DNA from 4 places in the Rhizobium changzhiense genome. Region 4 is predicted to be linked to each of the others. Evidence: predicted binding sites of a transcription regulator. Region 4 holds the regulator's gene; each other region holds the start of a gene.

Region 1 (7,974 bases), 150 kb from region 4:
GCATTTCCTGATCTTCCGCCCGCGGCGGCCTGATGGTCCACGTCATAATTCCGATTTAAACGAAGCCTCAATCTGCGCCAAGCCTAACCGGCCGCCATTTTGGCGACGACGGCAGCATTGAAATCCGAGAAGAAACCTTCGGCGAGCCTCTGCGAGGTCGAATCGAGCAGACGCGCGCCGAGCTGGGCGAGCCTGCCGCCGAGTTCGGCCTTCGACCGGTAGTGCAGGATGGTCTCGGCACCCCTTTCCTCAAGCACGATATCGGCACTCCCCCTGGCGAAGCCGGCAAGACCGCCCTTGCCTTCGGCCGACAACGTGTAACTCTTCGGCGCATCGACATTGGAAAGCGTCAGCAGCCCGTGGAAGGTGGCTGACAGCAGGCTGAACCTGACCTTGATGGTCGCCTCGAAGACATCAGGCGACAGCCGCTCGATGCCTTCGCAGCCTGGAATGCAGTCGCGCATGATCTCGGGATCGTTGAGTGCTGCCCAGACGATGTCCCGCGGCGCGGCGATGCGTTCTTCGCCGGTGAAATCCATTTGACGACCCCATCTTCGATTCGCTCATCTTATCCCAGCGGGAAAGCGCTTTGCCAAGGCGGCACGGAATGTTATCTGCCGGTTGCGATCTGGCACATAAGGGATGGGGCCGATGAACGACGAACTGAAGCCCTGGAGCGTGACGGCAAGCCGCATCACCTATGAGGATCGATGGATCCGGATCCGGAGCGACGATTGCGTCACCGCCGATGGAACCGTCGTCGCGCCCTTCCATGTGCTGGACTATCCCGACTGGATCAACGTTATCCCAGTCATGCCCGACGGGCGCGTGCTGCTGACACGGGAATATCGGCACGGCCGCGGCGAGATCGTGCTCGGTCTGGTCGCCGGCAGCCTCGAACCCGGCGACAGCAAGACCGGCGATCCGGCGATGACGGCGGCCCAGCGCGAACTCCGGGAAGAGACCGGCTATGAAGCCTCGACCTTCGTCAAGCTGCTCACCTCCTATCCGAATGCCGCCAGCCACAGCAATTTGGTGACGAGCTGGCTGGCGCTTGGTCTCAGCCGGGTCGGCGAACCGTCTTTCGACCCCGGAGAGAAGGTCGAGCTGCTGTTTGCGGATCTTGCTGCCATCCTCGGCGAACTGCAGTCCGGCGCCGTCATCATGCAGTCTATGCATGTCGCAGCCCTCTATGCGGCGGAAAGCTGGCTTCGCACGCAGGCCTCCGAGGGCTTGAAATAGGCGCCGCATCGGGGAGATCCCTCTCCTCTTGCCCGGGCTTGGCCGGCGGCGCAGTTGATCCGCCCCGCTTTTCTGGGCTACTGCATATTCAAAGTGCCGCAGTGCGATTTGCGCGTTTCAAGACGCGCGACGCTGGAGCGGACGCAAAGCCGATAAGACACCCCGACAGAGACGCGGAAGAACACGTTGAAACAGAGAGAAGGCCGGCCGGGCCAGAAGAAAACATCAGGTCCTTCCGGTGAAAGCCGCAGGGGCGATCGGACAGGGCGGCCGCCGAAGCCGCTCGCGCGGCCTGCGGCGAGCCGCGAGGCTGCTGCGCCTGCCGCCGTCGTGCGCCCTCTGATGACGCGCAGCGGCGAGCGTCCGGCTGAGCGCGTGCCTGTCATCCTCGAATCGCTCGGCGCCGGCGACTTCCACCTTATCGACAGCGGCAACGGCGAAAAGCTCGAGCAATACGGCCCCTATCGCATCATCCGCCCGGAGGCCCAGGCGCTGTGGCGGCCTTCGCTGCCCGCGCACGTTTGGGAAAAGGTCGATGCCGCCTTCACTGGCGATACCGACGAGGAAGGCACCGGCCGCTGGCGCTTTCCGAAGGAGGCGCTCGGCGAGACCTGGCCGCTCAATCTGCTCGGCGTCGATTTCCTCGGCCGCTTCACCTCCTTCCGCCATGTCGGCGTCTTCCCCGAACAGATCGTGCACTGGAGCTGGATGAAAGAGCAGGTCGAAAGGGCCGGCCGACCGCTGAAAGTGCTGAACCTCTTCGGTTATACCGGCGTCGCCTCGCTGGTTGCCGCCGCAGCCGGCGCCGAGGTCACCCATGTCGATGCCTCGAAGAAGGCGATCGGCTGGGCGCGGGAAAACCAGGCGCTCGGGCGCATGGAGAAGCTGCCGATCCGCTGGATCTGCGAGGATGCGATGAAATTCATCCTGCGCGAGGAGCGCCGCGGCAGCCAGTACGATATCATCCTCACCGATCCGCCAAAATTCGGCCGCGGCCCAAATGGCGAAGTCTGGCATCTTTTCGAGCATCTGCCGTTGATGCTCGATGTCTGCCGCGAGATCCTGTCGCCGAAGGCAGTGGGCCTGGTGCTGACGGCCTATTCGATCCGCGCCAGCTTCTATTCGATCCACGAGCTGATGCGCGAGACGATGCGGGGCGCCGGCGGCGTGGTCGAATCCGGCGAGCTGGTGATTCGCGAAGCCGGCACCGACGGCAAAACGCAGGGCCGCGCGCTTTCCACCTCCCTCTTTTCCCGCTGGGTGCCGAAATGAGCAAGGACTTCCACGATCAGGGACCGCGCAGGGTCGGGCAGGTGAAGGAAGTGACCTCGCTCGCCAACCCGATCATCAAGGACATCAAGGCGCTGACGAACAAGAAATCGCGCGAGGAAAGCGGGACGTTCCTGGCCGAAGGACTGAAGCTCGTCATCGATGCGATCGAACTCGGCTGGGCGATTCGCACGCTCGTCTATGCCAAGGCCGCCAAGGGCAAGCCGCTGGTCGAGCAGATGGCGGCAAGGACCGTCGCCTCGGGCGGACTGGTGCTCGAGGTCAGCGAAAAGGTGATCGCCTCGATCACCCGCCGCGACAATCCGCAGATGGTCGTCGGCATCTTCGAGCAGCGCTGGAAGCCGCTCCGGGATATCCGGCCGAGGGATGGCGAGACCTGGGTGGCGCTCGACCGGGTGCGCGACCCCGGCAATCTCGGCACCATCATCCGTACCGCCGATGCGGCCGGCGCTTCCGGCATCATTCTCCTCGGCGAGACGACCGATCCCTTCTCGCTCGAAACGGTACGCGCCACCATGGGCTCGGTCTTTGCCGTTCCGGTCGCGCGGGCGACGCCTGAGGAATTCATCGCCTGGCGGAAATCGGCCGGCGTTTCCGTCGTCGCGACGCATCTTGCCGGCGCGGTCGATTACCGGACGATCGACTACCGGAAAAAGCCCGTCGTGCTGTTGATGGGCAACGAGCAATCCGGCCTGCCGGAGCAACTGGCGAAAGAGGCCGACGCGCTTGCCCGCATTCCGCAGCAGGGCCGCGCCGATTCACTGAACCTCGCCGTCGCCACCGCCGTCATGCTTTTCGAGGTACGCCGGCATCTCCTCTCACTTGCCGAGGGCAAATGACCGAACAGACGCATGCACGCCCGGCGCTGTTTTCGCGCCCAGCGCCGATCCTCTTCTTCATCGTCGTCGCCGTTCTGATCGACCAAGCCGTCAAGATCGCCGTCGATCATTACCTGCCGCTGCAGGAGGCAGTGCCCGTCGTTCCGATGCTGGCGCTCTACCGGACCTACAATCTCGGCGTCGCCTTTTCGATGCTGTCCGGCATGGACGGCTGGTTCATCGTCGGCATGCGGCTCGTCATCGTCGCCTTTGTCATCTGGCTGTGGTACCGCACGGCGAAGGATCGCTGGATCGCCCATCTCGGTTATGCGCTGATCATCGCAGGCGCGATCGGCAATCTCGTCGACCGCTTCGCCTATGGGCATGTGATCGATTACATTCTTTTCTATACCGAGAGCTGGTCCTTCGCGGTCTTCAATCTCGCCGACAGTTTCATCACCATCGGGGCCGGCTGCGTCATTCTCGACGAGCTGCTGTTGCCGAAAAAGGCCGGCCGCTAAAATCTTATCGAAATCCTGAAGGCATTCGGAACGGGCCTCATGTTAGCCAGATAGCATGCAGAACCTGGGACAGTTGCAGGAAAGATTGTCCGCCGCCTTCGGTGGACCCGCCGCCAAGCCGCATGAAAAGCGGATGGAGGCGGTCTTCTCACGGCCGAACGCAGCGGCACCCCGGGGTGCCGATGACCGCCAGGGCGGGCCTGCACCGACACGGCGCCTGCTGTTCTACTGGCTTGGCGGCGCCGGCCTTCTTGCCGCAACGATCCTGATGTTGCTTGCCCATGCCGGCGATCCGCTGCTGCTTTCGGGCGGTCTCGTCGTTCTTGGCCTTGCCGTCATCGCCAGTTATGCTTTGCTGATGGTTCGCTCGCGCAGGGCCGGGCAGCGCCCCGGTCAACCCATGCCGGATTGGAACGCCGGCGCAAAGCTGTTCGCCGACGTGCACGACGTGCTCGGCGATATTACGGTCGGCCGCACCATGGACCGGCGCATCATCTCCGCCAACGATACTTTTCGCCGCCTGACCGGGCGGTTGCGTCCGGAAGGACGCACCTGCGAGGAGATCGGGCTTGCCTTCCGCCCGGGTCCGATACCGCATTGCTACGATGTCGAGATCTCGACGCCGGAGGGCCAGCGTATCTTCCTCTGGCGCGACGTCGTCACTCGCGACCCGGCGAACGGCCGTCTGCTGCTGCAGAGCGTTGCCCGCGACGTGACCGACGAGCGGCTGATCGCGCAGGGCCGCGAGGAGGCCCGCCAGAAGGCCGAATATAACAGCGCCGCCAAATCGAGGCTGCTTGCCACCGTCAGCCACGAGGTGCGCACGCCGCTTTCCGGCATCCTCGGCATGACACACTTGCTCGCCGAGACGCGGCTGACGCAGGAGCAGCAGGACTATCTGGCGAATATCCGCCAATCCGGCCACGCACTGACGCAGTTGGTCGAGGACCTGCTCGATTTCTCCACGATCGAGGTCGGCCGCTTCGCGCTGCATCCGCGCTCGGAATCGCTGCGCAAGCTCTTGGAAAGCGTCGTCGAGATGCTCGCCCACCGGGCGCATGAAAAGGGTATCGAGATCGGCGCCACCGTGTCATCCGACGTGCCCGAAAATATGAGCTTCGACCCGGCGCGGCTGCGCCAGGTTCTGTTCAACGTCATCGGCAATGCCGTGAAGTTCACCCAGGTTGGCGGCGTCTTCATCCGCGTGTCGCTCGACGCGGACGACCTATCGATCACCGTCACCGATAGCGGTCCCGGCATGACGGCGGAGGAGCAGGCGCGCGTCTTCGGCGAGTTCGAGCAGGGCGGGAGCGTTGCCGACAAGAGCAGCGGGACCGGGCTCGGCCTTGCGATCTCCGCCCGCATCATGCGCGAATTCAACGGCGCGCTGACGGTTGCCAGCGAAAAGGGCAGAGGCAGCGAATTCACCATCCGCTTCCCCATCGATATCGGCAGCGAGCGCCCCGACCGGCGAAACACGCTGCTTGCCGGCAACAGTGTCGTGCTTTTGGCGCCGACAGGTGCGGCGCGCACCGCCATCGCCGAAACCATCACCGCGCTCGGCGGCCTCTGCCATCTCGTCGCCGACGGCGAGACGGCGCGGGCAACACTGCTCGAGCTGGCGAAGGACGGAAAGCGGCCGACCGATATTATCATCGACCATCGCATGTCGGCGGAATTTTCCGCCCATCTTGCCGATCGCGCCGAAATCGCCGCACTTGGCTTGCGCAAGGTCCTGCTCGTCAATCCGGAAGAGCGCAGCGCCCATCCGCTCGACCTCTTCGATGCCTGGCTCATCCGGCCGCTGCGCGAACAGTCGCTGATCGACGTGCTGCGCGGGCGCATGCGCGGCATGGAGAAGCGCGACGCGTTGAACGACAACCAGCCGGGCTTCGGCCTTTCAGTGGCGGAGACGCTGGTTGCCGCCAGTGGGCTCAGCATCCTGCTCGGCGAAGACGATCCGATCAATGCCATGCTGGTGCGTGTCGTTCTGGAAAAGGGCGGGCATAAGGTGCGCCATGTCGAAGATTTCGAGGCGCTGCTCGACTGCGCGCTCTGCGAGGCCAATGCCCGGCCCGATATCATCATCAGCGATCTCTCGATGCCTGGCGGCAACGGCATCGACATGCTGGGACGCCTGCGCGGCCACGAGCGGCGGCTCGATCTCGCCTCTGTGCCGGTGATCGTGCTGACTGCCGACAAGAGCGACGAATCGCGCCGCCAAGTCTTGCTCAACGGCGCCAACCGCGTCATGATAAAGCCGGTTGATCCGGTTCGGCTGCTGACCGAAGTTCAGGCAGTCGCCGCCCTTTCCGCCCGTCGGGCAGAGGCGCGCTGAGCGCCTCGGAAACCGGCACGCTTCTTGCGCTTGGAAATTCAAAATGTCACTTTCCTGTCGTAGAGAAGTGTTTTATGGCGTCGATAAGCCGGCAACGGGAGAATCGTCATGTCCGCCATCGACATCCTGAATCGTGACACCACCGCGGAGGCAGCACGGCCCTCGACGGCTGCTGTACAGAAGGACGGCGATATCCTCGGCCGCATCGGCAATCTGGAGACCCGCCTTGCCCGCACGGCACGCGAGATCGATGCCGCCCAGGCCGTGCGCTACCGGGTCTTCGTCGACGAAATGAAAGCGCAGCTGCCGCTGGACGCCATGCGCCGCCAGCGCGATGTCGACGCCTACGACGCCGTCTGCGATCATCTACTCGTTCTCGACCGCTCGATCGAGGGCGATCCCGAAGACCAGATCGTCGGCACCTACAGGCTGTTGCGCCAGGATGTCGCCATCGCCAATGGCGGTTTTTACTCGGCTTCCGAATTCGAAATCGAGGGCCTTATCGCCAAACATCCGGACAAGCGCTTCATGGAGCTCGGCCGCTCCTGCGTGCTGCCGGAATACCGCACCAAGCGCACCGTCGAACTCCTGTGGCAGGGCAACTGGGCCTACGCCCTGAAGCATGGCGTCAGCGCCATGTTCGGCTGCGCCTCTTTCCCCGGCGTCTATCTCGAAAGCCACGCGCTGGCGCTGTCCTTCCTCTACCACAATGTGCTGGCGGAGAACGAATGGGCCGTCGGCGCCCTGCCGCATCTGGCCCGCAACATGGACCTGATGCCGGTCGAGGCCATCAACCCGAAGCGGGCGCTGATGGCCCTGCCGCCGCTGATTAAGGGCTATCTGCGCCTCGGTGCGATGGTCGGCTCCCACGCGGTCGTCGATCATGCCTTCAACACGACCGACGTGCTGATCGTGCTGCCGATCTCCAGCATTTCGGACCGCTACCTGAATTATTACGGCGCCGACGCCGGCCGCTTCGCGAGCTAAACGCCAAGGACCGCCGGCAATTCAAAGTGTTGCAGCGTCCTTTGCGCGTCTGAAAAAACGCGCGGCGTTGTAAGGCTTGACGATCCCCCGCCATCCCTTCATCCTGACATCGCGTTTTCCGTGGGGCGCATCGGCATTGTGCCGGCTGGGCTATGCCCGCCCACACATCTCAACCATGCGCCATGTCGAATTTCGAAAACCTCCGCAAGAGAGCCAAGCTCTATAAACGTTGGCATCAGAACAGGTATCATCCTGTCGCCGCCGAAATCCGGCGGTGGCTCCCCCGTTACAGCGGCCTGGACGATCGGCAGATTCTCGACTGCGCGTTCAAGCTCGCCGATGCGCAGGAGCTCGTTGCGGCAAAGGAAGGTTTCGAAAGCTGGACGGCGCTGAAACAGGGACTGACCTTGATGAACACGCCTCAACAATCAAAAGTTTCGACACCGACATTCATCGACGCGCAACCGCAACTCTTCGTCCGGGATATCGGCAGCTCCTGTGAATTCTATATCGGCAAGCTCGGCTTTGAGCTTGCCTTCGCCTATGGCGAGCCCGCCTTCTATGCTCAGGTCTTCCGGGGTGCGGCGCGGCTCAATCTTCGCTCAGTCGACATGCCTTTTCTCCATCCGGATTTCCGGCTTCATGAGGAAGACGCGCTTTCGGCAACCATCACGCTTGACGACGCCAAAGCACTGTTCCTGGAATATACGAGAGCTGAGGTCCCGTTCCATCAGGGCTTGAGAATCGAGCCATGGGGTTGCCCAGACTTTCATTGTTC
Region 2 (7,974 bases), on a different contig from region 4:
CGGGCGAGATCAGGATTGTATTCCGGCACGGTCCAATCCTTGACCAGCATGTCGCCATAGAAATCCCACTGCAGGCCGGCCGGAACGCGCGTGCGGCCTGCCCAGAGCGAGTCGACGATCGCCTGACGGTCGATGGCATGCGTGAAGGCGCGGCGCACCAGCGGGTTGCCGAGCTGGGCATGGGTCTTGTCGAACACGGTCAGGCGGTGGTTGGTGATGATGCCGCCCTGGACTTCGAAGGCAGCGTTCTTTTCGATGCCTTCGATCTGGTCCGGCGGGATGTCGCTGGCGAGGTGATATTCGCCGGACAGCAGGCCATTGACGCGCGAGGCGACTTCCGGAACTTCGACGAAGCGGATCTGCTTCACCGGAGGACGGCCGCCCCAATATTCGTCATGCGCTTCGTAGATCAGGTAGGTGTCCGGCTTGAACTCGGCGACGCGGTAGGGACCGGTCGTGATCGGTGCGCGGGCCCAGTCGAGATAGCTCTTTGCCTCATCCCAGCCGCGGCGATTGGCGATGGCGCTGGCGGCAACTGAGATGCGGCCTTCCATCGTCACGTCAGGCGAACCGTTGACGAAGCGGACGGTATATTTGTCGACGATTTCGATGCCGAGCAGGGCTGGCCAGATACGGCGGGCGACGGCTGGAATTTCGACCGGCAGTTCCTTGCTTTCGCGGCCGAGCGGGTTCTTTTCGGTGACGAAGATCGTCTTGCCGGTGCTCGGCTGCGTATCGCCGAACATGCGTTCCTTGCTGAAGGAGAAGGCGACGTCTTCGGCCGTCATCTCGTCGCCATTGTGGAATTTGACGCCCTGGCGCAGTTTCAGCTCGACGGTCTTGTCGTCGATACGGCGCCATTCGGTGGCGAGCGACGGAACGGCCGAGAGGTTGCCGAGCCAGTCGAGGCCGATCAGGCTTTCCCACAGCGACGAATTGAAGATGCGCTGGCCGACATTCGACTGTTCGCGCAACGTATCCAGCGTGTTCGAGTTCGAGATCTTCTGGACGGCGATGGTGATCGAAGGACGGTTGTCGGCCTGGGCGATGGAAAAGCGCGGCAGGATCAGCGAGCTGGCGACGCCGGTGGCAAGGCCGAGAGCACCGCGACGGGTGAAGGTGACCATGGGAATATCTCCTTGGGTTCTCTGGTAAGTCGGATCAATGGCTGCGTTCGATCAGGCCTTCGGGGCCGGAGCGATAATGGGTCAGGGTTCTGTCGGCATGTTTCAGGCGCCAGGAGAGCGCCTTCTGCGCATAGTCCCGCACGAGCGCGGCATAGGCCGGATCGTCGGCGAGATTGGTGAATTCGTTCGGATCGTGCTGCAGATCGAAGAACAGCGGCGGCAGCGCTGCGAAATGAACGTATTTGTATCGCTCGTCCTGGATGACGCAGAGGCTGCAATCATTCATGCCGAGGCCGAGGAAACTCTGCGACTCGGAATAATAGACATCGCGGAAGTCGTATTCGTAGTGCAATTCGGTACGCCAATCCTGCGGCCGGCCCTCGCTCAGGAAGGGCAGCAGCGACAGGCCGTCACAGGCGTGCGGGATCTTTCCGCCGAGCCAGTCGAGAATGGTCGGCATGACGTCGATGCTCTCGGTGAAGCCGCTTTCGATCGCACCGGCGCGTGCATTTTCGCCGGCGTCCTTGATGACCAGCGGAATGCGGAAGCTCGGATCGTTGTAGCCGATCTTGCCGAGCAGGTGATGATCGCCGAGCTGCTCGCCGTGGTCGCTGGTGAAGATGATCAGCGTATCGTCCCACTGTCCGGTCTCATCGAGATAGTTAAAGACCCGGCCAAGGCAATCGTCGACCTCGGTGATCAGGCCGCAATAGGTTGCGCGCATCTGGCGCAGTTCCGCTTCGTCGAGCGTCGCACCTGACCCTTCGGCGCCCTGGAAGAAGGAGCCGCGGCGGATGCTGTCGACATAGAATTTCATCAACGGATGTTGTGCAGCCTCAGTGTCCGGGTTGGACGCGCGGATTGGCGCCGGCATGTCTTCCGGCCGGTACATGGCATGATAGGGAGCAGAGGCGACGAAGGGCGGATGCGGCCGGTAATAACCGAGATGCAGGAAGAAGGGCTTGCCGTCGCGGCCCTTGAGATAGGTCAGCGCCCGCTCGGTGAAGAAGGTCGAGTCCGAAAATTCCTTCGGAATGCGTGACGGACGGTCGGTGGCGCCGGCAACGGCATCTTCGCCCTCGGGCAGCCAGATATCAGGACGATGCTCCGGCAGCTCGAAGCCGTTCTGTGCCACCCAGCCGAAATAACCCTCCATATTGGGCTCGAAGGCGCCGACTGGATGGAAGCCGTCCATCAAGTCGCCAAGCACCCTGAAGCGCGGATCGTTTGGCGAAGTGGTGCGCGGATCCGGCACCGTCGTCGTATAGCCGATCAGCGCCGGGTCGTAGCCGACGCCGCGCAACGCCTTGCCGAGGTTGAGGTGGCGCTGGTCGAGCGGCACCGTGTTCTGCACGGCGCGATGGTTCATCAGATAGAGGCCGGTGAGCAGGCTCGCACGGGCCGGGCCGCAGGGAACGCAGGTCGTCACATGGTTCCTAAAGGTCACGCCCTCGCGACAGAGCCGGTCGAGATTAGGCGTCTTCAGGAAATCGTTTTTCCCGTCGGCACGCAGAACGTGCGGAACGAAATCGGCTCGCCATTGGTCAACGACGATGATGAGAACGTTTTTCTTTCGCATGGAGCCCCCATTTGTGCGGGGCTGTTTGAACCGCGATTATTGCAGCGCGATGACCACTTTTTCAACGTTCCATGACATTGAACGGATCGTGGGTTTCTTCGCGTTTATTCCATGGGCGTCATAAAATTGTAATACTTGCGACACAACAGCCGTTCACCGCGTGAGGCGGCTCCCCGGCTCTCGCTATCGGGCTTTCTTCGTCTTGCGGCTAATAACAATTGCTTTCCGGCGCCAAGGCAGCCGAAATCTGCATGGTTGAATTCCCGGCGTGACAAATTAGATTTGTCCCATGAGCGGACCGCGAGGAGTTTCGAGCGGAGATTGGTTGACGGCGGGCAGGCTGGATCTGCCTGCTGGCGGTGGTGCGTTCGCGATTCCCCGGCTGGCCATCGGCTTATTTCTGGTTGATCAGGCCCGGCACCGCATCGCCGTCGGTTCCGATCGTAAGCGGGTCGTGCCGCTGCGTGCCGGCGACGGCTGGATTCTGCCGGCCGGTTCGTCGGGCACCTGCGAATATGACGATAAGCTCTCGTTTCTGAGGGTGGATCTGTCGGACGCCTTGCTCAAGGATGTCGGTTTCGACAGGGCCGTCTTCAATCCCGTCGTCGGCAGCCTCGATCCGCTGCTGGTTCAATTCGTCCGTCACGCGGCCTCTCTTCGGGATGCACCGCAATCCCTCTATCGCGATACGATGCACCTTGCGGTTGCAGCACATTTAGCTCAGCTGCTCTCGCCTGCCCCGCTGTCATCCATTGGGGTCGAGGACCGGCGGCTGCGCCGTGCACTGGCATATATCAATGACAATCTTGCCGAGGATCTTTCCCTTGACGACATGGCTTCCGAGGCGGCAATGAGCCGGTTCCATTTCGTGCGCATCTTCACCGCGGCGCTCGGCACGTCGCCGCTACAATATGTCATCCGTGAGCGAATGGAACGGGCCAAGGTGCTGCTCAGGACCACGGGCGTTCCGGTTGCCGCCGTCGCCATCCGCGTGGGTTATGACGACGTGTCCCGCTTCGGTCGGCATTTCAGGCGCAGTACAGGGCTCACGCCGGCAGCGTTTCGCAGACGATAGCGCTCCGACCCAGAATGACAATAAACACATAATAAATGCCAAGTATCGCTCCGGCGCCTGCGCGCCGATGCTGCGAAACTCCTCCTCGTACCTGATTAAACCGGCGGTGACGGCGAGGAAATCTTCGATGAGACTATCGACCCTTTCTGCAATTGGGGCAGCCCTGCTGCATTCGACGGCTTTTGCGGCCGGCATCGAGACGCGTCCCGTCTCCTTCCAGAACGAGGGAGTGACGCTTGCCGGCACGCTCTATCTCCCGGCCGACTACAAGCCGGGCGAAAAGCGCCCCGGCGTTCTGGTGACTGGCGCCTGGACCTCGATCAAGGAGCAGATGTCCGGCCTTTACGCGGAGGAGATGGCCGAGCGCGGCTTCATTGCCCTCGCCTTCGATTTCCGCGGCTGGGGCCAGTCTGGCGGCAATATCCGTTTCAAGGAGGATCCGGCGGCCAAGACCGATGATATCGTGGCGGCGGCCGACTTCATGGCAACCTTGCCGGAAATCGATGCCGGCAAGATCGCCGGTCTCGGCATCTGCGCCTCGGCCGGTTATATGGCGGCGGCGGCTTCGGGCAATCCCGATTTCACCGCCATATCGCTGGTGGCGCCTTGGCTGCATGACAAGGCGATCGTCGAGCGGATCTATGGCGGCGCGGACGGCGTCGCCAGGCTGATCGCCACGTCCCGCGAGGCTGAGGAAGCCGAGCGCAACGGCCAGCCCCGGATGATCGTTGCCGCAAGCGCCAATGACAGCACGGCGCTGATGTACCAGATCCCCTATTATACCGAGCCCACTCGCGGCCTCACCCCGCAATATGACAACAAGTTTAATCTCGCCTCCTGGGAGCCATGGCTGACCTATGACTCGGTTGCCACCGGTGACCGCCTCGACAAACCGACGCTGATCGTCCACTCGGAAGCGGCCGCCGTTCCGCAAGGCACACATGCCTTTTTGGCGCGCCTTCATGGTGATGCGTCCGAAATCTGGCTCGACGGCGTCACCCAGTTCGACTTCTACGACAATCCCCAGCATGTCACGCGGGCGGCCGATGCCGTGGCCGCGCATTTCGAACGGATCAACAGAGGCTCCTGATAGCTGACAAGGAGATGACTATGAAAACCCTCGTTCTCACCGCGGCAGCCGGCGTGTTGCTGGCGTCGTTTACCACCAGGGCCGAGCCGATCGGTCCAGACGACCGGGTGGCCATCATCGATGCCATTACCGACATTGCCGCTGGCGCCGACCGCCACCAGTGGGACCGCGTGCGCGGCGCCTTCGCCGACACGGTGACGCTGGATTACACCGGCCTCTGGGGCGGCGAGCCGACCACCCAGCCGGCCGAAGCCGTCATCCGGCAATGGTCTGCCTTTCTGCCGGGCTTCGATCGCACGCTGCATCTCGTCAGCAACCACGCCATCATCGAAAGTGCCGGCCCGACAGCGGTGGCCGAGGCCGATTTCCAGGCAGTCCATCGGATCGGCGCGGAGAGCTGGGTACTGATGGGACATTATCGATATGACCTCACCAAGATCGACGGCACCTGGAAAGTCTCCCGGCTGGTGATGACGCCCGCCCACGAGACCGGCGACCGGACTCTGGTCAACAGGGCCGCGGAACGCGCCGGGCAGCCGGGCTGATCCGGCCTGCCACTCTCATTCCAATATACCTTCAAGGAGATCCGCATGCGCAGACCATCGCTCGTTCGAGCACTCTTCGTTTCAGTCGCACTCTTTTCCGGAGGAACCGTCATAGCCGCAAGCCCGGAAGAAAACCGCAAGGTCATCACCGACTACTACGCCGCCTACGGCAGCGGCGACATGAGCCGTGTCGCCGCGTTCTTCGCCGACGATATCGAATGGCACATTCCCGGCCATCATCCGCTGGCCGGCGTCAAACGCGGCAAGGAAGAAGTGGCGGCATTCTTCCAGCAGCTGGGCAAGGCCGGTTTCCGCGCCGAGCTGATCGCGTTGACGGCCGACGAGTACTGGGTGATCGACATGCATCGCGGCTGGTCGGGACGAGACGGCCTGGCCAATGTCGACACCATCTGGGTGCTCGCCTTCCGCATCGAGAACGGCAAGATCAAAGAGGCGCGCAACTTCTCCTATGATCAGGCGGCCGCCGACACCTTCTTCTGGCAGGCCTACCCGCTGAAACCCCTGCCCGACCGGCTGCTCGAATGAGCTTATACCAGGTGATTCGTCGACGCGTCGAAGAGATGGATTTGGTCCGGATCGACCGAAAGTCCGATCATATCTCCTGCCTTGACCCTGTCGCGGCGCGTCTCGACGATCGTCAGTTCCGGCTGGGTCTCTGCGACGATGAAGGTTGACGAGCCGGTCGATTCGACGAAGGCGATCGGCACATCGAAGCTGCCATGTCCAGGCTCGACGACGCCGATATGCTCCGGCCGGATGCCGGCGATGAGCTTACGCCCAGGCTCGATGGCGCGGGTGATCGCAAGCGTCTGCTTCACTGCGCCGAAATCCAGGATAAGGCTCTTGCCGCCTTCCGCGGCAATCGCGGGAATGAAATTCATGGCCGGCGAACCGATGAAACCGGCGACGAAGCGGTTTGCCGGGCGGTCGTAGAGGTCCAGTGGCGCACCCTGCTGTTCGATGATGCCATCGCGCATCACCACCACATGGTCGGCCATCGTCATCGCTTCGACCTGGTCGTGCGTGACGTAGACGAAGGTTGCGTGCAGCCGGTCGTGCAGCGACCGGATTTCCTTACGCATGTGGACGCGGAGTGCGGCGTCGAGGTTGGACAGCGGCTCGTCGAACAGGAAGGCCTTGGGATGGCGGATGATGGCGCGGCTCATGGCGACGCGCTGGCGCTGACCGCCGGAAAGCTCGCGCGGATAGCGCTTCAGGAGATGCGAAAGACCTGTCGTCGCCGCCACGTCCTCGGCGGCCTTTTTGGCCTCTGCCTTGGCAATGCCGCGGATGCGCAGGCTGTAGGTCAGGTTCTCCTCGACCGTCATATGCGGATAGAGCGCATAGGACTGGAAGACCATCGCGACGTCGCGCTTGCGCGGCGGCACGCCGTTCATCAGCTCGCCGGCGATCCTGAGATCGCCCGACGAAATGCTTTCGAGGCCGGCAAGTGAGCGCAGCAGCGTGGACTTGCCGCAGCCCGACGGGCCGACAAGTGCGACAAAGGTGCCCTTGGCGATCGAAAGGTCGATGTTCTTCAGGGCGTGGAAGGCGCCGTAATATTTGTTGACGCCGCTGAGCTCGATCTGCGTGGTCATTTGAGGGCTCCAGAGGTGAGGCCGGATACGATGCGGCGCTGCAAGAGAACGAAGATGGCGAGGATTGGCGTCACATACATCGTGGCGTAGGCCATGATGTTGTTCCACTCGTTGGTGTTCGGCCCCATGAAGGAGTTGAGGCCGACGCTTGCCGGCTGAAGCTCGGCCGCCTGGATCATCGACTTCGAATAGACGAATTCGCCGAAGGCCTGCATGAAGATCAGGATGGCGCTGACCAGGATGCCGTTGCGGGCGAGTGGCAGCACGATGTTGAAGAAGGCGCCGACGCGTGAATTGCCGTCGACGAGTGCCGCTTCCTCCAGTTCCTGGGGAACGCTCATGAAGGTGGCGCGCACCAGGATGACGAAGAAGGGCATGCTCTTTGCCGCGACCGCGATGATGACGGCAAGGCGCGGAGTGGAAAGCAGACCGATCTGCGAGAAGCCGACGAAGATCGGCGTGATCATCAGCGATGCCGGCAGGACCTGCAGCATCAGGATCAGGAACAGGCCGATATCCACCCAGACGTTGCGGTATCTGGCGAGCACATAAGCGCAGCCGACGCCGAGCAGCGTGATGAGCGCGACGGAGCCGAGAGCGATGACCAGCGAGTTCCAGAGGTAGCGGCCCATATTGCGGCTTTCCCAGACAGCGGCATAGGTGCCCCATTGGGGTGCCGCCGGCCAGAAGCTCGGCGGCGTCGCGAACATCTCCGAGCCGCTTTTCAGCGCGGTGATGTACATCCAGTAGAGCGGGAAGAGATAGATCGCCGCCATGACGATCGATATGGCGAGCATCAGGCGGTCGCGGTTCGTCGTATTCATCCGCGCACCTCGTGGCGCGTGGACCGGACATAGACGACCGACGCGAACATGACGAAGACGATCATGATGACGGAGATCGTCGCGCCCTTGGCGAAGTCGTATTGGCGGAAGGAGA
Region 3 (7,974 bases), 440 kb from region 4:
TCGTGGAAGATGCCGAGAAGGGCCACACCCGCCTTCTTCTTTTCCGCGATCATGCCGACGACGACGGCACGGTTCCTGGCATCGAGCGAGGCTGTGGGCTCGTCGAGAAGCAGGATCGTGTGCTCGGTGATGAAGCCGCGCGCGATGTTGACGCGTTGCTGCTCGCCGCCGGAGAAGGTGGCGGGCGGAAGCTGCCAGAGCGTTTCCGGCAGATTGAGCCTGGCAAGCAGGGCGCCCGCCTTTTCCCGTGCCGTGACGGCGTCCTCGCCGCGTGCCACCAGCGGTTCGGCAACCACGTCGATCGCCGCGACGCGCGGCACGGTGCGCAGGAACTGGCTGACATAACCGAGCGTATTGCGGCGGACGTTGAGAACGGTGCGCGGATCAGTGGAAGCGAGATCGACGATGCGTCCGTCGTGGCGAATGAGGATCTGGCCGGTGTCGACGGCATAGTTGCCGTAGATCATCTTGAGCAGCGAACTCTTTCCAATGCCCGATGGGCCACCGAGCACGACGCATTCGCCTGACGCAACCGAGAAGGCGACGTCGGAAACGACGGGTAGCTTGATGCCGTCGCGCAGATGCATGGTGAAGCTCTTCGAGACTTCGGAAACGACGAGGGGCGTTGCCATGATTTCTTCTTCCTTGGTTTCGGACCCACAGCGCCGCGCGAGACGCGCAAAGGACGCTGTGCCATTTCGAATTGCTCAGACCTGCAGGATCGAGGAGACGAGCAGCTGCGTATAGGGTTCGCGCGGGTCGTCGAGCACGCGGTCGGTGAGCCCGTGCTCGATGACGTAGCCGTCCTTCATCACCATCATCCGGTGTGACAACAGGCGGGCGACGGCGAGATCATGGGTGACGATGATGGCCGAGAGACCGAGATCGTTGACGAGGCCACGCACGAGATCGAGCAGGCGCGCCTGCACCGAGACGTCGAGGCCGCCGGTCGGCTCGTCCATGAAGACGAGGCGTGGGCCGGTGACCAAGTTGCGGGCGATCTGCAGTCGCTGGCGCATGCCGCCGGAAAAGGCGCGCGGCTGGTCGTCGATGCGGTCGGCGTCGATCTCGACACGTTCGAGCCAGTCGATCGCCGAAGCGCGGATCTTGCCGTAGTGCCGGTCGCCGATCGCCATCAGCCGTTCGCCGACATTGGCCCCGGCAGAGACGGTCATGCGCAGGCCGTCGGCCGGGTTCTGGTGAACGAAGCCCCAGTCGGTGCGCATCAGGAAACGCCGCTCGGCCTCGTTCATACGATAGAGGTCGCGGTAGCTGCCGTCGCGCATGTGATATTCGACGCTGCCGGTGCTCGGCAGCAGCCGGGTGGAGAGGCAGTTGAGCAGCGTCGTCTTGCCGGAGCCGGACTCGCCGACGATGGCGAGCACTTCGCCGGGCCAGAGCTCGAAGGAGACGTCGCGGCAGCCGATGCGGTTGCCGTAGAATTTCGAAACGTCGCGGACTTTGAGAAGCGGAGTATCGCTCATTCTGCAGCCTCCCGGGCCAGCATCTCGCCGGCATGGCCGTGCGCGCGGCGGTCTTCGCAATGATCGGTGTCGGAGCAGACGAACATGCGCCCGCCCTTATCGTCGAGAACCACTTCGTCGAGATAGACCTCCTCGGCGCCGCAAAGGGCGCAGGGTTTATCGAAGCGCTGGATATCGAAGGGATAATCCTCGAAATCCAGGCTGACGACGTCGGTATAGGGTGGAACCGCATAGATGCGCTTCTCGCGTCCGGCGCCGAAGAGCTGCAGCGCGTCCGACATATGCATCTTCGGATTGTCGAATTTCGGCGTCGGCGACGGGTCCATGACATATCGGCCATGGACCTTCACCGGATAGGCGTAAGTCCGCGAGATGCGGCCGTTATGGGCGATGTCCTCGTAGAGCTTCACATGCATCAGGCCGTATTCTTCGAGCGCGTGCATCTTGCGCGTCTCGGTCTCGCGCGGCTCGAGAAAACGCAGCGGCTCGGGGATCGGCACCTGGTAGACGAGCACTTGGCCGGGTCCGAGCTTTTCTTCGGGAATGCGGTGGCGCGTCTGGATGATCGTTGCATCCTTGGTATGCGTCGTCACCGCGACATTGGCGACCTTCTGGAAGAAGGCGCGGATGGAAACGGCGTTGGTCGTATCGTCGGCACCCTGATCGATGACTTTGAGCACGTCGCCCGGTCCGATGATCGAGGCCGTCACCTGCACACCGCCGGTGCCCCAGCCATAGGGCATCGGCATTTCGCGCGAGGCGAACGGCACCTGGTAGCCGGGTATGGCGATCGCCTTCAGGATGGCGCGGCGGATCATCCGCTTGGTCTGTTCGTCGAGATAGGCGAAGTTGTAGCTGGCCAGATCGGTCATTCGGCGGCTTCCTTCATGTCTTCGCCACCGTTGCGGGCGGCTTCGAATTCGCGGCGCATGCGGCGGACGAGATCGAGTTCGGCCTGGAAGTCCACATAATGCGGAAGTTTCAGATGCTCGACGAAGCCCGTCGCCTGGACGTTGTCGGAGTGCGAGATAACGAATTCCTCGTCCTGTGCCGGTGCGGTGATATCCTCGCCGAGCTCTTCGGCTCGAAGAGCCCGGTCGACGAGCGACATCGCCATCGCCTTGCGCTCGCTCTGGCCGAAGACCAGGCCGTAGCCGCGGGTGAATTGCGGCGGCGCCTTGGCCGAACCCTTGAACTGGTTGACCATCTGGCATTCGGTGATCTGGATCGTGCCGAGCGAGACGGCGAAACCGAGTTCCGGCACATCGAATTCCACCTCGACCTCGCCGATGCGGATTTCGCCGGTGAAGGGGTGGTTGCGGCCATAGCCGCGCTGGGTGGAATAACCGAGCGCCAGTAGAAAACCCTCGTCGCCGCGGGCAAGCGCCTGCAGGCGCAGATCCCGGGTCATCGGGAATTCCATCGGCTCGCGGGTCAGGTCGCCGATTTCGTGATCTTCCGGCATGTCGCCGTCGGCCTCGATCAGGCCCTCTTCGCCGAGAATCTCGGAGACACGCATGACACGGCCGGTCTCGGCGGCGCGCTGAGCGGGCGTCTCGACCGCCTCGTCCGAAAGCAGCGAGGGATCGAGCAGGCGGTGGGTATAGTCGAAGGTGGGCCCAAGAAGCTGGCCGCCCGGCAGATCCTTGTAGGTCGCCGAAATGCGGCGTTCGATCGTCATCTCAGCTGTGTCGAGCGGCTTGGAATAGCCGAAACGCGGCAGTGTCGTGCGGTAGGCGCGCAGCAGGAAGATCGCCTCGATCATGTCGCCCCGCGATTGGCGGACGGCAAGTGCGGCGAGCGTGCGGTCGAAAAGCGAGGCCTCGGCCATGACGCGGTCGACGGCGAGCGCGAGCTGCGCCACGATCTGGTCGATGCCGATCGCCGGCAGCGAACGGTCGCCGCGGCGGCGGTCGGCCAGCAGGCGGTGGGCATTGGCGATGGCGGTCTCGCCACCCTTGACGGCAACATACATGAGCTCAGATCTCCGTTGCTGTGATCTTGGTAGTGCGCGGCAGGCAGAGGAAACGCTTGCCCGCCGTCAGCACGATGTCGACGCCGCGCGGAAAGAGCGCACGGTTCTCGGTCCAGAGCCGCAGGAAGGTCTCCGGCAGGCCGGTAGGCGCGATCTCCGTCACGCTCTGGATGCCCGGACCCATCAGCGCCAGCCTGCGGCCGCCCTCGAGTTCGGCGAGTTCGATGATGAGGGTGGTCGAGCGATCGGGATATTCCTGCGTACCTGATGCAAAGAGGCCGAAGGAGGAAAGGGCGATGCCGGCCTCGGTGAAGGCAAAACGCGCTTCGGCTTTTTCGCCGGTCAACGGCGCGCCGGTATGGAAGCCGAGCCACTCCGGCACGGCGGATTTCGCCAGTCCCTGGGAAAGCCAGACGGGCGTGTCGTGGTCGCAAAGCGTCAGCGCGATGGTGCCGGCGGCGATGCCGAGCGGTGCCGGCGGAGCGACGTCGGGCTGAACCGTCTGGATCGTGCCGGGGCGGGCCATGCCGTCCATCAGCATCTTGAAGACGCTCTGGGCATGGAAGACCGGCTCGGCAAAGCCGCCGGTCAGAGCTTCTGTGTTCAGGCCCATCAGTTATCTCCCCGCACCATGGTGAAGAAATCGACGCGGGTTGCCGCCGTCTCGTCCGCCTTGCGGCGTTCGGCATCGGCGATCCGCTCGGCAACCGGTAAAAGCAGTGCCTGTTCGACGAAACCCTGCGTCGCCTCCTCCTGCCAGAGCGCATCGAAGATCGCCGCAAGCCGGGCCTTCTCACGGTCGGTGCCGAGCGCCTGTGCATGGCCGACCGAGCCGGAGTCGAGCCGGACCGTGGCCCGCGTCACCGTCACTTCGCCAAGATTGAAGGGCGCGCCGCCGCCGCCGATGCGCCCACGCACCATCACCAGCCCGGTCTCCGGCCCGCGCACCGGATGCGCCGCGGGCTTTTGCGGCAATGCGTCCCAGACCGCCTGGAGTTCGCTGCGCTCCGCGCGCGCCAGCAGATCGGCGGCGCGTTTGCGCCCGGATGCCGTCTGTGACGCAGCGTCTGTCCTGTCCGCTGATATCATCGCCGCTTCCCTTAAAATGTCTATTGATATAGACAACCATACAAGATACATTTAGCTCTAAATCGATGTCGTGACAAGCGTATGACATCGAGAGTTAAATGGACGGGCAGGGGCGGAATGGCGGGATTGAAGCAGGTGCAAAGGCAAACCGGCGTGGCGCTCTGGCGTCAGATCGCCGATCGGATTCGTGAGGCGATCAGCACCGGAGCCTATGACGAAACGGGAATGGTGCCGCCGGAAACGGTCCTGGCCCTGCAATTCGGTGTCAACCGGCATACCGTGCGCAGCGCTTTGGCGGCATTGGCGCAGGAGGGGATCGTGCGTGCGGTGCAAGGTCGCGGCACGCTGATCGAACGCAAGGAGCGGCTGAACTTCCCGATCACCCGCCGCACGCGTTTTACCGCCGGCATCGGCGATCAGGCGCGTGAAATGCGCGGCCTTCTGCTCGATGAGGCGAAGGAGGAGGCGAGTACCGAGATTGCCCGCTGGCTGGGCCTGAAGCCGGGAGAACAGGTGATCCGCCTGGAAACATTGCGCCAGGCAGACAAGCGGCCGGTTTCAAGGGCGACGAGCTGGTTTCCCGCCAAGCGCTTTGCCGGTATCGGCGAGGCCTATCGCAAGCGGGAATCGATCACCAAGGCCTTCGCGGAGCTCGGTCTGGCGGACTATATCAGGGCGACCACCGAGGTGACGGCCGCCCATGCCGATGCAGCCGATATGGCCGATCTCGAACTCACCCCCGGCGCGATCCTGCTGATCGCCAAGGCGATGAATACCGATCTCGACGGCGTGCCGGTGCAATATTCGATCAGCCGCTTTGCGGCCGACCGGGTGCAGTTCACGATCGAGAACTGAGCGCCTTTCCCCGCCGTAGCGGGGAAAGATCAGCTGAGATCAATGTGCGCCCGACATGTCGCCGAGCACTTCTTTGGAAGCGACGGTAGAATCCGCCTTCAGCGTGTAGACCATCGGCACGCCGGTCGCGAGGTTGAGGGCGAGCACACCTTCTTTGCTCAGCTTGTCGAGCACCATGACAAGTGAACGCAGCGAATTGCCGTGTGCGGCGACCAGCACCTTCTCGCCTCTGAGCACGCGCGGCAGGATTTCGGTGAGGTAGTAGGGCCAGACGCGGGCGCCGGTGTCGCGCAGACTTTCACCGCCGGGAGGCGGCACGTCATAGGAACGGCGCCAGATATGCACCTGTTCCTCGCCCCATTTGGCGCGTGCATCGTCCTTGTTGAGGCCGGAGAGATCGCCGTAGTCGCGCTCGTTCAGCGCCTGGTCGCGGATCGTCAGGAGATCGGGCTGGCCGACCTTGTCGAGAATGAGCTTCAGCGTGTGCTGCGCACGCACCAGCACCGAGGTATAGGCGACGTCGAATTTGATACCGTATTCGGCGAGCGCCGCGCCGCCTGCATTGGCTTCCTGGATGCCGAGCTCAGTCAGATCGGGATCTTTCCAGCCGGTGAAGAGATTCTTCAGGTTCCAGTCACTCTGACCGTGGCGAACGAGGACGAGGGTACCGCTCATGAATATGCCTCCGTAGTATCGTTATGAGGAAGAGAGCCCGAGCACGTCGAGCATGGAATAGAGACCCGGCTTCTTGTCACGCGCCCAGAGGGCCGCCTTGATGGCGCCGCGCGCAAAGATCGAGCGGTCGGCCGCACTGTGCGAAAGGGTGACGATTTCACCTTCGCCGGCAAAAAGCACGGAATGCTCGCCGATGACGGAGCCGCCGCGCAGCGTCGCAAAGCCGATCGTACCCGCCTCGCGGGCCCCGGTATGGCCGTCGCGCACCCGGACCGACTTCGAAGCAAGATCGATGCCGCGCCCTTTTGCCGCGGCCTCGCCGAGGAGAAGGGCAGTGCCGGAGGGCGCATCCACCTTGTGCTTGTGGTGCATTTCCAGGATCTCGATGTCCCAGTCGACAGAATCGAGCGCACGCGCTGCCTGCTCTGCGAGCACGCCAAGCAGGTTGACCCCGAGGCTCATATTGCCCGATTTGACGACGCGCGCATGCCGGGCCGCCGCGGCGATCCTGGCATTGTCGTCGTCCGAACAGCCGGTCGTGCCGATCACATGGACGATGCGGGCTTGCGCGGCGAGGCCTGAGAATTCCACCGTTGCGGCAGGCGAGGTGAAGTCGAGCACGCCTTCGGCATGCAGGAAGGCCTGGAGCGGGTCGTCGCCGATGACGACGCCGGTCGGGCCGAGACCGGCGATTTCGCCGGCATCCTTGCCGACGAAGGGCGAGCCGGCGCGCTCGACCGCAGCATGCAGCTTGACGCCCTCGATGGAATGGATGAGCCGGACCAACGTCTGCCCCATGCGTCCTGCTGCGCCAACCACCACCAGTTTCATCGCAGCATCGCTCATGTCAGTCTCGCCAGATCAGTTTGAATCGGAGGCCGAAGGCCTCTGCAGGTTGTTGAGGCGAGCGTAAAGACCGTCGCTGACCTTCGCAAGCGTCTCGTGATTGCCTTCCTCGACGACGCGACCCTGCTGCATCACGATGATCTTGTCGGCCCGCACCACGGTCGAAAGCCGGTGGGCGATGACAACGACGGTGCGTCCGCTCATCGCCTCGTCGAGCGCCTTCTGCACGGCCGCTTCGGATTCGGTGTCGAGGGCCGAGGTCGCCTCGTCAAGAAGCAGGATCGGCGCATTGCGCACCAAAGCGCGCGCGATCGATAGTCGCTGGCGTTGGCCGCCAGAAAGCGTCACGCCGTTTTCGCCGACCGGCGTCTCGTAACCCTGCGGCTGTGCCGAGATGAAGTCATGCGCATAGGCAAGCCGGGCGGCCTCTTCCACCTCGGCATCGGTCGCTTCCGGCCGGCCATAGCGGATATTGTCGCGGATCGTGCCCTCGAACAGATAGGGCTGCTGCGAAACATAGGCGAGCTGCTGGCGCAGCGACTTCTTGGTGATGTGGGCGATGTCCTGTCCGTCGATCAGGATTTCGCCCTCGCGCGGATCGTAGAAGCGCGGAATGAGGCTGATGACGGTGGATTTGCCGGCGCCGGAGGGGCCGACCAGCGCTGTGGTCGCGCCGCCCTCGGCGATGAAACTGACGCCGCTGAGCACGCTCTCATTGCCGTAGGCGAAAGACACATTGCGGAATTCGATCCTCGCCTGCGTCACCGTCAGCGGCCGGGCATCCGGCAGGTCGCGCTGGCGCGGTTCCATGTCGAGCAGTTCATAGATCATCCGCGCATTGACGACGGCGCGCTCCATCTGCACCTGCAGGCGGGCAAGTCGGCGGGCCGGGTCATAGGCAAGCAGCAGCGCCGTGACGAAGGAGAAGAAGGCACCCGGGGGTACATTGTAGTAGATCGAGCGGTAGGCGGCATAGGCAAGTACGCTGGCGACGGCAAAACCTGCGAAGCTTTCCGTCAGCGGAGACGTGCGTTCGGAAAGCCTTGCAAT
Region 4 (7,974 bases):
CCTGTTCCTGATCGTCATGAACATGGGCGCCATCCTCTTGCGTCGTCGCTTCGAGCGCCGCTGGTAAACGGAGTTACAAGATCATGAACATGTTGACGGAAGCTGCAGTTGAGAAGGCGCTGGATCAGAAGATGAGCAACGTCCCGTATAAGATGATCGGCCAGGATGTCTCGGTTTACTACGGCGAGAAGCGCGCGCTTTTCGATGTGAACCTGAACGTTCGCGAAAACACCGTAACCGCCCTGATCGGCCCGTCCGGCTGCGGCAAGTCGACCTTCCTGCGGTGCCTCAACCGCATGAACGACACGATCGACGGCTGCCGCGTCACCGGCAAGATCACGCTGGACACCGACGATGTCTATGATCCCGATATCGACGTCGTCGAACTTCGCGCCCGCGTCGGCATGGTCTTCCAGAAGCCGAATCCGTTCCCGAAGACGATCTATGAAAACGTCTCCTACGGTCCGCGCATCCATGGTCTTGCCAAGTCGAAGGCCGATCTCGACCAGATCGTCGAGACCAGCCTGCAGCGCGCCGGCCTCTGGAACGAGGTCAAGGACCGCGTGCACGAATCCGGGACGGGTCTCTCGGGCGGCCAGCAGCAGCGCCTCTGCATTGCGCGCGCCGTCGCCGTCAGCCCGGAAGTCATCCTGATGGACGAACCCTGCTCGGCGCTCGACCCGATCGCCACCGCCAAGGTCGAGGAACTGATCCACGAGCTGCGCGAGAACTACACGATCGTCATCGTCACCCACTCCATGCAGCAGGCCGCGCGCGTCTCGCAGCGCACCGCCATGTTCCACCTCGGCAATCTCGTCGAGGAGAACGACACCGACAAGATGTTCACCAATCCCGACGATCCGCGCACCCAGGACTACATCATGGGTCGCTTCGGCTGATTTTGGCGACACCAAGCCTTCCCGTTATTCGAGGATAAAGCCCCATGGCATCGACACATATTTTTTCTGCCTATGATGATGATTTGAAGTTCCTGTCCAGGCGGATTTCCGAAATGGGCGGCCTGGCCGAGCAGATGGTCGGCGAATCCGTGCGGGCGCTGGTCAACGGCGATACCGCGCTGGCGCAGAAGGTCATCTCTGACGATGTGATCCTCGATCACGCCGAACGCGAAATCGGCGATAAGGCGATCGTCACGATCGCCCGCCGTCAGCCGATGGCCTCGGACCTGCGTGAAATCATGGGTTCGATCCGCATCGCCGCCGACCTCGAACGTGTCGGCGACCTCGGCAAGAACACGGCCAAGCGCGTCATCGCCGTCCAAAGCACCGGCGTTCCCCGCAAGCTTGCCCGCGGCCTCGAGCATCTGTCCGAACTGGCGCTCGTCCAGCTCAAGGAAGTGCTCGACGTCTACACCAATCGTTCAGCCGACAAGGCGAATGCGATCCGTGAACGCGACAACGAGATCGACGCGATGTACACATCGCTGTTCCGCGAACTCCTGACCTATATGATGGAAGATCCGCGCAACATCACCAGCTGCACGCATCTTCTCTTCTGCGCCAAGAATATCGAGCGCATCGGCGACCATGCCACCAACATCGCCGAGACGATTTTTTACATGGCGACAGGTGCGCAGCCGGAAGGCGATCGTCCGAAGGACGACAGCGCCAACACCGTCGGCGCGGTCACCGAATAGCGCCCACACCAGTCAATTGCGTGCGCGCCCGTCCGGGCGCGCAAAGAGGTCGCAGCCAATTTCTGAATTTGCGCAGGATGCATTGCTTAAATCACCCTGGTTTAAGGATCATGCGCGAGGAGATCGAGACGCATGATCCCGAGAGTTGCAGTTGTTGAAGACGAGGAAGCCCTCAGCGTGCTTCTTCGCTATAATCTCGAAGCGGAAGGCTTCGAGGTCGATACCATCCTTCGTGGCGACGAAGCCGAAATGAGGCTTCAGGAGCGCACGCCCGATCTTCTCATCCTCGATTGGATGCTGCCGGGCGTCTCCGGCATCGAGCTCTGCCGGCGCCTGCGTATGCGGCCGGAAACCGAGCGCCTGCCGATCATCATGCTGACGGCGCGCGGCGAGGAAAGCGAGCGCGTCCGCGGATTGTCGACGGGTGCTGACGATTATGTCGTCAAGCCCTTCTCGACCCCCGAGCTCGTTGCCCGCGTCAAGGCAATGCTGCGCCGTGCCCGTCCCGAGGTGTTGTCGACGGTGCTGAAATGCGGTGACATCGAGCTCGACCGCGAGACCCATCGCGTCCATCGCAAGACCCGCGAAGTCCGCCTTGGCCCCACCGAATTCCGCCTGCTGGAATTCCTGATGTCGTCGCCGGGCCGGGTCTTCTCCCGCTCGCAGCTTCTCGACGGCGTCTGGGGCCACGATATCTATGTCGACGAGCGCACCGTCGACGTCCATGTCGGCCGCCTGCGCAAGGCGCTGAATTTTTCCAACATGCAGGACGTTATCCGCACCGTCCGCGGCGCCGGTTATTCGATGGAAGCCTGAGGGCTTCCATCTGAGCCTGCTGACAAAGCCCTGGCAAAGCCCGCGACGTCATCCTCGGCCTTGTGCCGAGGATCTGCGCACGCCAAATTAAGCAACTGAAAATAAACGGTTTTCCCTCAAGTAGTTGAGGTGATCAGATGCTCGGCACAAGGCCGAGCATGACGGAGGGAAGCCTGAGCTTCCATCCGCGCATAAGAAAACGGGCCACTCGGCCCGTTTCTACATTCTGACGATGGCTGCCCGCGTTCAGCTTGCCCGCGCTGCCGCCCGGCGGCGTTCGTTGACCGGCTGGTAGGCAAGCTTCTGGTGATAGCTGCAATAGGGCGAATTGTCGGGGGACTCGCAGCCGCAGAAGTGGAAGTCGTCCTTCAGCGGATCGCCGACCGGCCACTTGCAGGTGCGCTCGGTCAGTTCCGTCAGGCCGAGGCGGCGCGAAATCGGCACCACCACATTGCCTCTCGGCACGTATTCCATTTCCTCGATCGTTTCGATCTCGATCTCTTCCTTCAGCATCGTCGCGCCCTGCTGGCGGGTAACGGTGCGGGTGGTGATCCGGGAGGCGTAGTTCGGCGCGCGCGGCGCCGATGTATTGCGTTTCGGCGTTCGCGCCGCGGTGTTGGTGCCGCCGGCCTTGGCGCGGCCCGGAAGGCTTAGCCGGTGCACTTTGCCGATGACCGCGTTTCTGCTGACCCCGCCGAGTTGCGCAGCGATCTGGCTGGCGCTCAGTCCTTCGGCCCAAAGCTTCTTGAGTTTCTCGACCCGCTCGTCTGTCCAGTTCATGCCCTGTCTCCACCTTTTGCGTTGGTGATGGCAGAATCCCTCACCGTTGTCCCGGGAGCTCCGAAACAAGAAACGCTTGATCAATTTTGGTGACTAGTTCCGCCGCATGCAGTCTAGTAATTGATCTTTAACCTAGTGTGAGGCTGACTCCGTGACAAGAGTCGCATGAATCCGGATGAATCGAATTCGTAGTTTTCCCCAACTTGCTGCCTCTGCGTGTCATTTCTGCAATAATGCCTGTTGAAGACTGAGAATGCCGCTGTACACCCTTGCTGCATAGGCTAAGGGCGCAGTTTTGTTGACATTGCAGCGCGAAAAGGAAATAGTGCCAGTCGCCGCCGCAAGGCGGCATTTTTAATTTCTCGGGCCTGTTTCCTTAGCCGGAGTCATTGCCCGGCAACTTTGATGGAGATCGCGCAATGGCTGAAGCCACGCCGCTTTATGACACCTATTCTCGTGCCCCGCTGCGGTTCGAGCGAGGCGAGGGCGTGTGGCTGATCACCGAAAGCGGCGAGCGATATCTCGATTTCGGCGCCGGCGTCGCCGTCACCTCCGTCGGCCACAGCAATCCGCATGTGGTCGGCGCGCTGAAGGAGCAGGCCGACAAGGTCTGGCACCTGTCGAATATCTATGAGATCCCCGGCCAGGAGCGCTTGGCAAAACGGCTGACGGACGCCACCTTCGCCGACAAGGTGTTCTTCACCAATTCAGGCGCCGAGGCGCTCGAATGCGCGATCAAGACGGCGCGCCGCTATCAGTTTTCCAAGGGCCATCCCGAGCGCTTCCATATCATCACCTTCGAAGGCGCCTTCCACGGACGGACACTGGCGACGATCGCCGCTGGTGGCCAGGAGAAATATCTCGAAGGCTTCGGCCCCAAAGCGCCGGGTTTCGATCAGGTGGCTTTCGGCGACATCGAAGCGGTCCGCGCCGCGATCACCGAGGCGACGGCCGGCATCCTCATCGAGCCGGTACAGGGCGAGGGTGGCGTCCGTCCTGCCACGCCTGAGTTCATGAAGGCGCTTCGCCAGCTCTGCGACGACAACGACCTGCTGTTGATCCTCGACGAGGTCCAGACCGGTGTCGGCCGCACCGGCAAGCTCTTCGCTCATGAATGGTCGGGCATCACGCCGGACATCATGGCTGTCGCCAAGGGCATCGGCGGCGGTTTCCCGCTCGGCGCCTGCCTTGCCACATCAGAGGCCGCCTCCGGCATGAAGGCCGGCACGCATGGCTCGACCTATGGCGGCAATCCGCTTGCCATGGCCGTCGGCAGCGCCGTGCTCGACATCATCCTTGCCGATGGCTTCCTCCAGCAGGTGCGCGACGTAGCACTTGTCTTCCGCCAGGGTCTCGCCTCGCTGAAGGATCGTTATCCCGATGTGATCGAGGATATCAGGGGCGAGGGGCTTTTGCTCGGCATCAAGGCTGCCGTTCCCTCAGCCGAACTGCTGCAGGCGATCCGCGCCGCCCATCTGCTCGGCGTGCCCGCCGGCGACAACGTCATCCGCCTTCTTCCGCCGCTCGTGGTCACCGCCGAGGAAGCCCGCGAGGGGCTCGTCCGCATCGAGCGCGCCGCCGAGAGCATCCGCGCTTCCAAGGTCAAGAAGACGGCTTGAAGAAATTGCCGCCTTCGGGCGCAGCACAGGTAAGAAGACGATATGAGCCCTAAACACTTCCTCGATCTTTCGGCGGTTACATCCGCCGATCTCAGAACGATCATGAACGATGCGCTCGCCCGCAAGCAGGCCTTCAAGGCAGGCACGGGCGACAAGCCGCTCGCCGGCAAGATGCTGGCGATGATCTTCGAGAAGCCGTCGACGCGCACCCGCGTCTCCTTCGACGTCGGCATGCGCCAGCTCGGTGGTGAAACGCTGTTTCTGTCCGGCACCGAGATGCAGCTCGGCCGCGCCGAGACGATCGGCGACACGGCCAAGGTGCTGTCGCGCTATGTCGATGCGATCATGATCCGCACCACCGAGCACTCGCGGCTGCTGGAGCTTGCCCAGCATGCGACCGTGCCTGTGATCAATGCGCTGACGGATGATACCCATCCCTGCCAGATCATGGCCGACATCATGACCTTCGAAGAGCACCGCGGCCCGATCAAGGGCAAGACCATCGCCTGGACCGGCGACGGCAACAATGTGCTGCATTCGCTGGTCGAGGGTGCCGCGCGTTTCGGCTACCGCATGAACATGGCCGTACCCCTTGGCTCCGAGCCCAAGGATCACTATCTGAACTGGGCCCGCAATGAGGGCGCCGAAATCATGCTTTGCCATGATGCCGACCGTGCGGTCGCCGGCGTCGATTGCGTGGTGACCGATACCTGGGTCTCCATGAATCAGGAACATCGGGCCCGGGGTCACAATGTCTTCCAGCCTTATCAGGTCAACGCGGCCTTGATGGCGAAAGCCGGCAATGATGCATTGTTCATGCATTGCCTGCCCGCCCATCGCGGTGAGGAAGTGACGGACGAAGTGATCGACGGTCCGCAATCCGTAGTCTTCGATGAAGCGGAAAACCGCCTTCATGCGCAGAAGTCGATTCTTGCTTGGTGCCTGGGCGCGATCTGAACCATAATCGGATGTCGCGAGTCACAGACTCGCGACCGCGTGAGCGAAGGGCACGCTGGCCCGTCGCTCTGAAAACTAGGAGTGAAGGCCATGGCAGAAGCTGCAGCCGCCCTCGGCCAGTTCGATTTCGCCGGCGATGACCATGTCGTCCCCTTCCAGGTAGAGGGGCTGGATGTGCGTGGCCGCGCCGTCCAGCTCGGCCCGATGCTCGATGCGATCCTAGAGCGCCATCATTATCCCGCACCCGTTGCCCGGCTGCTTGCCGAAGTCGTCGTGCTGACGGTGCTGCTCGGCACCTCGCTGAAGTTCGACGGCAAGTTCACGGTGCAGACCAAGGGTGACGGCCCGGTCGATCTTCTCGTCGCCGATTTTTCGACGCCGGAGAATGTCCGCGCCTATGCCCGTTTCGATCAGGCGCTGCTCAACAAGGCGATCGAGTCTGGTGAAACTGAGCCGGAGCAATTGCTCGGCAAGGGCGTGCTCGCCTTCACCATCGACCAGGGCAAGTTCAGCCAGCCCTACCAGGGCATCGTTCCGCTCGACGGCACCACGCTGGAAGAAATTGCCGGCGTCTATTTCCGCCAGTCGGAGCAGATCCCGACGCGTGTCCGCCTTGCCGCGGCCGAACTTTTCGACCGTGACGATGCCGGCAAGCCGCGCCATCGCTGGCGGGCCGGCGGCCTCGTTGCCCAGTTCCTGCCGGAGGCGCCGGAGCGCATGCGCCAGCCGGATCTGCACGGCGGCGACGGCGACACCGGCAGCCGCCCGCATGGCGACGACGACGCCTGGGTCGAAGCGCGTTCGCTGGTCGAAACCATCGACGCCGACGAGCTCACCGATCCGCTTGTCGGCACCGAGCGGCTGCTGTTCCGCTTGTTCCACGAGCGCGGCGTGCGCGTCTACGAACCGCGCGCCGTCTTCGATCGCTGCAGCTGCTCGCGCGACAAGATCAAGGGCGTGCTGAAGGGCTTTTCGGCCGAGGAGATCGAGGCCAGCCAGGAAAACGGCGAGATCGCCGTCACCTGCGAATTCTGCTCGACCACCTACCGCTTCGAGCCGGCCGAGCTCCAGCCGGCGGAGTAGGCGCGGTTAAGGACACGTTGAACGAATACAAAAGATTAGCGATGATCCAGCACAGTGACTCGACTTTCGGTAGTCACTGTGCACCTATTCTGCTTCATTGGTTCTGGCCTAAGAAGCGGGATGGGGCGTTGATGCGACTTATGTTTTTTGTACTCGCGCTCATAGCTGCGATGCCACGAATGAGCTTGGCTGATAACGAGACAATCCAATGGAAAGAGGTCGGCGGCTGGACCGTGGCTGTCGACCCGACTTTAGACAATGGCTGTTTTGTTCTGACGTCCTTTGATGACGACACCATTTTTCGTCTTGGCTTCAATTTTCGAAAAAAGGACAAACCTCTGTACATTCTGCTCGGAAATCCGAACTGGAAATCCTTGGAGAAAGGTAAGCATTATCCCATCGAACTGTCGTTAGACCAGACTCAATGGACGGCTGACGCGAGAGGTCTGGATCTCGACGGCCTCAAATCATTGTGGATCGATACCGACGATACCGACTTGATTGAGGAGTTCTCTGGTAAACTGAGTTTCCGCGCCCGCTTTAACGGAAAAGAAATTGCTGCCCTCGGTCTGAAAGATTCCGAGAGGGCAGCGGATGAGTTGCTCGCCTGCCAAAAGGCGGTAAACGATGCGGTCATGAAACAGCCGGCGCCGCCACAATCAAAAGATCCGTTCGAAGCAAAGCCAGGCACCCAGGCCTCGGATCCTTTTGACCTTTAGCAGATTGATGACTGGGCAAGCCCGAGGATTTACGACCGCGGGCACGGCGTCCATGTTGGTACTGACTGGAAGGCTGCAGCCGGCCGCGTCCGAGCGCCGTGTTTGCACTGACGAAACGACCGCGAACCTACGCTCTCAATTGAGCACGCGCAGCAGTCCAGGCGAATCCAGCGAGAAGGCGGGGATGTCGACATCGAACATCTCTCCATCGTCCGTTTCCATCTGGTAATGGCCGAACATCAGCCCTGAGGGCGTGTCGAGCGGGCAGCCGGAGGAATATTCGTAGGTGTCGCCGGGGCTGAGCCGCGGCTGCTCGCCGACGACGCCGGGGCCGGTCACCTCG

Evidence for each region. The regulator PhoB, encoded in region 4, activates phosphate uptake and scavenging genes when phosphate is short. The targets are predictions, from matches to a motif close to TGTCATNNANCTGTCAT.
Region 1: olsB (l-ornithine N(alpha)-acyltransferase) is a predicted target of PhoB. The motif match lies at 6,254-6,270, and genes of this name have one in related genera.
Region 2: pehA (phosphoric/sulfuric ester hydrolase PehA) is a predicted target of PhoB. The motif match lies at 2,823-2,839, and genes of this name have one in related genera.
Region 3: phnF (phosphonate metabolism transcriptional regulator PhnF) is a predicted target of PhoB. The motif match lies at 4,619-4,635, and genes of this name have one in related genera.

The regions. Positions count from the first base shown of each region.
Region 1 is NZ_JABFCQ010000001.1:1,447,408-1,455,381, forward strand. It holds gene G9X68_RS07215 (GNAT family N-acetyltransferase) at 1-46, opposite strand, end outside; gene G9X68_RS07220 (SRPBCC family protein) at 84-539, opposite strand; gene G9X68_RS07225 (NUDIX hydrolase) at 652-1,242, shown strand; gene G9X68_RS07230 (class I SAM-dependent methyltransferase) at 1,429-2,514, shown strand; gene G9X68_RS07235 (TrmH family RNA methyltransferase) at 2,511-3,371, shown strand; gene lspA (signal peptidase II) at 3,368-3,871, shown strand; gene G9X68_RS07245 (PAS domain-containing hybrid sensor histidine kinase/response regulator) at 3,927-6,209, shown strand; gene olsB (l-ornithine N(alpha)-acyltransferase) at 6,318-7,196, shown strand; gene G9X68_RS07255 (VOC family protein) at 7,379-7,974, shown strand, end outside.
Region 2 is NZ_JABFCQ010000007.1:197,570-205,543, reverse strand. It holds gene G9X68_RS28440 (ABC transporter substrate-binding protein) at 1-1,127, opposite strand, end outside; gene pehA (phosphoric/sulfuric ester hydrolase PehA) at 1,162-2,706, opposite strand; gene G9X68_RS28430 (AraC family transcriptional regulator) at 3,032-3,781, shown strand; gene G9X68_RS28425 (alpha/beta hydrolase) at 3,909-4,871, shown strand; gene G9X68_RS28420 (nuclear transport factor 2 family protein) at 4,892-5,416, shown strand; gene G9X68_RS28415 (nuclear transport factor 2 family protein) at 5,462-5,962, shown strand; gene G9X68_RS28410 (ABC transporter ATP-binding protein) at 5,965-7,035, opposite strand; gene G9X68_RS28405 (carbohydrate ABC transporter permease) at 7,032-7,859, opposite strand; gene G9X68_RS28400 (carbohydrate ABC transporter permease) at 7,856-7,974, opposite strand, start outside.
Region 3 is NZ_JABFCQ010000001.1:1,737,058-1,745,031, reverse strand. It holds gene phnL (phosphonate C-P lyase system protein PhnL) at 1-632, opposite strand, end outside; gene phnK (phosphonate C-P lyase system protein PhnK) at 708-1,484, opposite strand; gene G9X68_RS08790 (alpha-D-ribose 1-methylphosphonate 5-phosphate C-P-lyase PhnJ) at 1,481-2,356, opposite strand; gene G9X68_RS08785 (carbon-phosphorus lyase complex subunit) at 2,353-3,459, opposite strand; gene phnH (phosphonate C-P lyase system protein PhnH) at 3,464-4,072, opposite strand; gene phnG (phosphonate C-P lyase system protein PhnG) at 4,072-4,548, opposite strand; gene phnF (phosphonate metabolism transcriptional regulator PhnF) at 4,666-5,403, shown strand; gene G9X68_RS08765 (2,3-bisphosphoglycerate-dependent phosphoglycerate mutase) at 5,443-6,078, opposite strand; gene dapB (4-hydroxy-tetrahydrodipicolinate reductase) at 6,100-6,924, opposite strand; gene G9X68_RS08755 (ABC transporter ATP-binding protein) at 6,940-7,974, opposite strand, start outside.
Region 4 is NZ_JABFCQ010000001.1:1,299,559-1,307,532, reverse strand. It holds gene pstA (phosphate ABC transporter permease PstA) at 1-67, shown strand, start outside; gene pstB (phosphate ABC transporter ATP-binding protein PstB) at 84-899, shown strand; gene phoU (phosphate signaling complex protein PhoU) at 944-1,657, shown strand; gene phoB (phosphate regulon transcriptional regulator PhoB) at 1,790-2,473, shown strand; gene G9X68_RS06520 (GcrA family cell cycle regulator) at 2,720-3,253, opposite strand; gene G9X68_RS06515 (aspartate aminotransferase family protein) at 3,673-4,872, shown strand; gene argF (ornithine carbamoyltransferase) at 4,915-5,829, shown strand; gene G9X68_RS06505 (Hsp33 family molecular chaperone) at 5,920-6,912, shown strand; gene G9X68_RS06500 (hypothetical protein) at 7,044-7,631, shown strand; gene apaG (Co2+/Mg2+ efflux protein ApaG) at 7,767-7,974, opposite strand, start outside.